DNA from 2 places in the Kitasatospora sp. NPDC052896 genome. Region 1 is predicted to be linked to the other one. Evidence: riboswitches for the same ligand, from Rfam matches in the RefSeq annotation. Region 1 holds a riboswitch; the other holds the start of a gene.
The links. A riboswitch is a leader RNA that binds a small molecule or an ion and turns the genes downstream of it on or off. The one in region 1 is predicted to bind magnesium.
Positions count from the first base shown of each region.

Region 2: another riboswitch for magnesium. It lies ahead of ACIGXM_RS27300 (NRAMP family divalent metal transporter); the one in region 1 lies ahead of ACIGXM_RS27965 (hypothetical protein).

Region 1 is NZ_JBITZU010000019.1:32,555-35,878, forward strand. Features, by position in the region: gene ACIGXM_RS27955 (FAD-dependent oxidoreductase) at 1-702, shown strand, start outside; gene ACIGXM_RS27960 (PadR family transcriptional regulator) at 851-1,381, shown strand; M-box (ykoK) riboswitch at 1,437-1,613, shown strand; gene ACIGXM_RS27965 (hypothetical protein) at 1,884-2,300, shown strand; gene ACIGXM_RS27970 (hypothetical protein) at 2,763-3,032, shown strand; gene ACIGXM_RS27975 (winged helix-turn-helix domain-containing protein) at 3,079-3,324, shown strand, end outside.
Region 2 is NZ_JBITZU010000017.1:138,178-141,501, reverse strand. Features, by position in the region: gene ACIGXM_RS27305 (1-phosphofructokinase family hexose kinase) at 1-245, shown strand, start outside; gene ACIGXM_RS27300 (NRAMP family divalent metal transporter) at 367-2,013, opposite strand; M-box (ykoK) riboswitch at 2,332-2,509, opposite strand; gene ACIGXM_RS27295 (DNA-binding protein) at 2,661-3,092, shown strand; gene ACIGXM_RS27290 (hypothetical protein) at 3,214-3,324, shown strand, end outside.

The DNA of each region.
Region 1 (3,324 bases):
TCGACGGTCACCGCCGACCGGCTCGCCGCGGCCGACTTCGACGAGATCGTGCTCGCCACCGGGGTCACCCCGCGTGTCCCCGAACTGCCGGGCGTCGACCACCCGAGCGTGCTTGGCTACCTCGACGTACTGCGGGACGGTGCGCCGGTCGGCGAGCGGGTGGCGATCATCGGCGCGGGCGGCATCGGCTTCGACGTCGCGGAGTTCCTCACCGACCAGACCGAGCAGACCGGCCAGCCGACCACCGCGGCCGACCGGGACCCACAGGCCTTCTACCGCCAGTGGGGCATCGACCCCGAGTACCGCGCGCCCGGCGGCCTGCGCCGGCCCGAGCGGCCCGCCCCGCCGCGCGCCGTCCACCTGCTGCAGCGCAAGGCCGGCAAGGTCGGTGCCGGTCTCGGCCGGACCACCGGCTGGATCCACCGCACCGAGCTCAAACACCGCGGGGTCACCATGATCGCCGGCGCCACCTACCACCGCGTCGACGACGAGGGCCTGCACCTGACCGTCGACGGCGAGCGTCGCACCCTCGCGGTGGACACCGTCGTGCTCTGCACCGGCCAGGAGCCACGGCGCGACCTGTACCAGGCGCTGCGCGCCCGGGGCCTCGATGCGCACCTGATCGGCGGCGCGGACGAGGCCGCCGAACTCGACGCCAAGCGGGCGATCCGCCAGGGCACCGAGCTGGCCGCCATCATCTGACCGGCCCGTCCCACCCGAGGCAGGCCCTAGGTGTTCTGAGCCGTGAGGGTCAGAACACCTAGGCTTCCCCCAGCACCCGCGCGCGGGACGGGCCGGCGGTCCGCTCCGCGCGCCCGCCGCCCGTACCGCACCGGAGGCTTGGCCGACCATGTCGCTACCGCACGCGATCCTCACCGCCCTGCTCGAAAAGCCGTCCTCCGGGCTGGAGTTGACCCGTCGGTTCGACAAGTCCATCGGGTTCTTCTGGTCCGCCACGCACCAGCAGATCTACCGCGAACTGGGCAAGCTGGAACAGGCCGGGCTGATCCGCGCGCTCCCGCAGACCACCCCCACCCGGGGGCAGCGGAAGGAGTACGAGGTGCTGCCGGCCGGCCGGGCCGAGCTGGCCACCTGGGTGGCCGAGCCCGCCGAGCCGAAGGAGATCCGCGACGCCCTGCTGGTCCGGCTGCGGGCGGCGGCGGTGGTCGGCACGGACGGCCTGGTCGACGAGCTGCGCCGGCACCTCGCCCTGCACCGAACGCGACTGGCCGAGTACGCGGAGATCGAGCGGCGCGACTTCCCGGCCGAGCGGTCGGCCGAGGAGAACCGGCTGCACCACCTGGTGCTGCGCGGCGGAATCCGGCTGGAGACCTTCTGGATCGACTGGCTCACCGAGGTGCTCGCCGAACTGGACACCTGACGCCCGACGGCTGACGCCGGTCGCCCGAAGGGTCTATAGTTGCCAACGTTTGCAGGAGGCACCTCGTTCGGTGAGGCGTCTTCACGGACACAGGCCACTGACCCGACGACGTCGAGAGACGCCCAGGTTCAGGACAGATCTTCCCGAATTAAGGGTTGATCCCAAGTGGCTTCCCACCTTCGGGAGGGATCACGCCGTGGAGTGCCAAAGCTCTGACGAGTTGGGGTGAACCAGCAGTTTCGTGCTGGTCCGCTCCTTGCCGCGTACGAGGCGAGAACCGCCCCGACCGGAAGGAGGCGAGCGTCATGGACAACGGTCCGAGTACTGGAAGTAGTCCGAGTAGTCCGGGCGCACCGGCCCCTCTCCGGTTCGGTGACCGCCCGTATCCGCCCGCCTCCGGCCCGCGCTGACCCGCTCCCGGCCTGCCCGCCCCGCTCCCGGGGCCGCCACACCGGGTTTCCGCGTGCCGTCCAACGGCCTTGCCCGCCTTGGAGGTTCCGCCATGACCATGGTCGCCCTGCCGCACGTCCTCGGCCGCCCGGAGACCGCCCGCCGGCACTCCGGCGGACGCCTGCTCCGCGCGATCCGCAGCTACCGGCGCCCCGCCGCCGCACCGGCTGCCCGGACCGCCCCGGTCGTCCCCGTTCTCCTCACGGCACCCGCCGTGCGCGGGTCGCTGCGGCTCACCCTGCACGACGGCACGCCGCGCCGCTACCTGCTGGACGCCCGCGACTTCGCCGCCACCACCTCGCCCGACGTCGCCTACGACGCCCGGGTGCACACCGCCTACCTGCTGGCCATGCAGGGACACCGCGCGCCCTGGCTGGCCCAGCACCTGGACCTGCCGTCGACCGCGGCCCACGCCATCGCCGAGCGGGCGGCCCGGTCCGGCACCGGACAGCCGGCTCCGGACGCCTGACGCCCTGCCCCCGGCGTCCGCGACAACCCCGCGTTCACGTCACGTCAGGGTTCCGTCAAGGGCGCGGACACCGAGCCGGACCGGACTATGCTGGCTTGGGTTTGGTCCACCAACTGCGGGATCGATCGATCTCAAACACCTTCCGACTCAGCCGAGTTGGAGCACACCACCCGGGGCGACCGGCCGTTTCGAGCCGGCCCACGCCCTGCCACAGCCGAGACGGGCAGACCGTCGCGAACACCGGGAGGAGGCGAGCGCCCATGGATCCCAGTACCCATAGTCCGGGCCGCCCGCGGCCCGGACTCCGAGCGGCCCGGTCCGCCCGCGACACGCGCTGACGAGGTCCGTCACGCGCCACCGTGTCGGGGCCGCCGGGGCCGTGCGCAGCGCCCTCACACCCGTCACCCGCACGTGCCGTGCCGCATTCGGCCCGCACGCCATCCGTCCGGAGGTCACCCGGTCATGTCCGTCTTCACCGCGTTCCACCACCCGATCGCCCGCCCGGCCAGCGCACCGCAGCACCGCCCGCTGCGCGACATGCTCGCCCGGGTCATCGAGCGGCTGGCCGACAGCCCGCTGGACAGCCCGGTCATCCAGGCCATCGCCGCCCAGGCACCCACGCCGAGCGGGGCGACGGTCCGGCGCGCCGGAGCGCCGCGCGCGCACTGGCGGACCGTGCCCGGCCCGGACGGCTCGCCGCGACTGGAAGCCGCCTGGTGGTCGGAGAACTGACGTCACGTCAGTCGAGCGAAAGCCGCCCGCACGCGACAAAGGAGCAATGATGCCTCTGTGCTACCCCCGGATCGCCCGGATCCACCACGACTGCTCGGTGGCCCTGCCCGCGACCGGGCCGGCCGCGCCCAGCCCGGCGCCGCGCCCCGTCAGCCCTCCCGCCGAGCCCGGCCCGAGCCGTCTGCAACCGCTGGCCGCGCTGGTCATCGACGACGGCCAGCGCACCGCCGTGCTGGAGGGCCGCCGACTGGATCTCACCTACATGGAGTTCGAACTGCTCACCCACCTGGCG
Region 2 (3,324 bases), on a different contig from region 1:
CCACCCCGGACGGCAGCTGGCTGGCCACCCCGCCCGAACGACTGGCCGGCAACCCCACCGGCGCGGGCGACTCCGCGGTGGCCGCGCTGACCACCGGTCTGCTCGACTCCCTCCCCTGGCCGGCCCGCCTCGCCCGGGCCGTCGCCCTCTCCGCCGCCACCGTCCTCGCCCCGACCGCGGGCGACTACGACCCGGCCGCGTACCACCACCTGCTGCCCCGGGTCACCGTCACCGCGCTCGGCTGAACGCCACCGGCCCGGCCGGACCGGCCTCGCCCCCGGCGCGGCCCCCGACCGGCCGGCAGCGACGCCGACGGCCCGCCGACCACCCCCGTGAGGGGCGGTCGGCGGGCCGTCGGCGGGCTCGTCAGTGGCCGAGCGCGACCTCGACGATCTTGATGACCACCAGGATCATCGCGACCAGCAGGTAGCTGCGCAGCGCGGTCATGCCGATCTTGCGGGTGGTCGACATGGTCGGCTTGGTCAGCGTCTCCAGCGCCGGCATCCGCCACTCGTCACGGCCGGTCCGGTCGATCGGGTCCTCCTTGGTGGCGGTGCGGCGGCGGGTGAAGGAGTACCCGGCGGTCAGCACGCCGATCACACCGCAGACGGCCAGGATCTGCAGGATCGCGTTGGCGGTGATGTTCGGGAAGAGCACCGAGGCGGTCAGGATGATCGACAGGGTGACCAGCACGCCGATCACCGCGGCGGTGAAGGCGTTGGTCCGCGGGCCGTTGACCCAGGGGCCGAGGACGGCCTTGTCGTTGCAGAGCAGCAGCAGGAAGACGGTCGCGGACGGGAGCAGCACGCCGGCCAGCGTCTGCACGCCCTGGGTGAGCAGGCCCAGCGGCGAGCCCGGGATCAGCACGATGGTGGCGGCGACGGCGACCAGACCGGCGTAGACGGCGTAGAAGCCCTTGGCGCCGCCGATGCCGCGGTGCAGCGAGTGCTTGATGCCGAAGACGTCACCGATCGCGTAGGCGGTGGAGAGCGAGACGGCGAAGGCGCCGATGATCGAGGCGTCCAGCAGGGCGATCGCGAACAGCACACCGGCCAGGTGACCGGAGGACTGGGCCAGGCCCTTGGCGATGCCGGCGGCGTCGGTGAAGTTGCCGAAGCCGTCGGTGCCGGCGAACGCGGCGGCGGAGAAGCCCATGAGCGCCGCGCCACCGACGACCACCACGACGATGCCGATCCACAGGTCGGCCTTCTCGTACTTCATGAAGCGCGGGGTGATCCGCTTGTCGATGACGTACGACTGCTGGAAGAAGAGCTGCCACGGGGCGACGGTGGTGCCGACGATGCCGATGATCAGGAGCATCACGGTGGCGAGCTGGCCGCTGCCGCCGGGCATGTTCGGGACCACGAAGTCGTGGGCCATCTGCGAGGTCTTCGGGTGGATCATGAAGTAGATCGGGATCAGCAGCAGCGAGCCGGCGCACAGCGCGATGGCGATCCGCTCGAACCGGCGGAACGAGCCGGTGAAGGCCGAGGCCACGATGATGGCGGCGGCCAGCACGACCGAGGCGACCTTCGGCAGACCGAGGTAGTCGGAGGCCAGCGTGATCCCGATGAACTCGGTGACCAGGGTGAGGGCGTTGAGCAGGAAGAGGTCGATGACCGAGAACGCGCCCCAGAACTTGCCGAAGCGCTCCAGGATCAGCCGGGCGTGACCGACGCCCGTGACGGCACCGAGCCGCAGCACCATCTCCTGGTTGACGTACAGCACCGGTATCAGCAGCAGCAGGGTCCACAGCAGGTGGGTGCCGTAGTTCTGGCCGGCCTGGCCGTAGGTGGCGAAGGCACCGGCGTCGTTGTCGCCGACCATGACGATCAGACCGGGGCCGACGATCGCCAGCAGGGTCTTGAGCTTGGCGGACAGGCCCTGGCGCGGGGCGTCGTCGTCCAGCCGGATGGTGCCGAGCGCACCCTTGATGTCGCCGATGTGGGCGTCGTCGAGGACGGCGCCGCGCGGCGCCGTGGCCTGGTCCGTGGTGGTGATGGTGTCGGTCATGACTGAGAGCCTCCCGAGCCCCCCGTGACAGGGGGAGGTTTGGAGGCACGCAGCAGCAATCCCCCCTGCGAGCGGGCAGCCTGAGGCGCCGTCACGACACGTGGCCGTGCGGGGACTGAGGTGCGACTCGAGATTCGCGCAGGGAAGGTGGTTACCGCGTGCCGTGAGAAGAAGACGGTGACATGCGGATGCGGGGCCGTTTGTGGCCCGGACTACTACTGCTCGAATCCATGTCTCTCGCCTCCTTCCGGCCGGACGCACCCCGTGGTGCGTGTCATCGACGCGGCAAGGAGCGGACCAGCACACCGAAACGGCGCCGGTTCACCCCAACTCGTCAGAGCTTTGGCACTTCACGGCGTGATCCGATCCCGTTGAATCGGAAGCCACTTGGGATCAACCCTTAGGTCGGGAAGATCTGTCCTGATCCGGAGCGTCTCTCGACGGGTGGGATCAGTGGCCTGTGTCCGTGAAGACGCCTCACCGAACGAGGTGCCTCCTGCAAAACCTCGACAAGCATAGACCCATGCTTGCGGCACAAGGCAACCGATTACCAAAGCTTGACCTTCGGGCCGGTGCGATCGGGAACTTAAACGGATCGTTCAACACAGTCCATTGACAACGAGGTGCGCAGATCGCACCCTGAGGGCATGTCAGCAACCGATCCCACCAGCGGTCCCTTCGCCGCCCCCGACCCCGGCCAGGTCCGCGCACAGCGCGAGTACGCGGCGCTGTTCCGGCTCGCCGAGCGGCACGCGACCACCGAGGAGCAGCGCCGCCGGCAGACCAATCCGACCGTCCCCGGCCCTCACGAGGTGGTCCGGCTGGTCGCGCTCCTCATGGCCGGCTCGGCCCTGCTCGACGAGGGTGAACCGGAGGTCGACCAGGCCGACGTCACGGCCGCGCTCACCCTGCTGCCGCTGGTCCGCGGCGAGCTGGACGAGCTGGAGACCGGCCTGCTCAAGATGGCCCGCGGGCGCGGCATGACCTGGCAGGAGATCGCCTTCGGCCTCGGCCTCGGCACCCCGCAGGCGGCACGCCAGCGTTACGAGCGGCTGGCCGAGCGCACGGGCCCCGAGTAGCCCGAGCCGGCTGGGGCGGGCACCGCTCGCTCGGTGCGACGCATGGGACGGCCGGGAGCGAGGAATGCTTCCCGCGGCACCGAGCGTGTCGTGACCACAGCAGCCGACCGAAGGGGTGGCCTTGAGACCGACCACGGAGAGGTTCCTCGCCGTCTCCGCGGAGCTGACCGGCTTCGCCGCCGACGAACTCCGGGCGACCGGCCTGGTCGCCGGTCACCTCGCCACCCTGCGA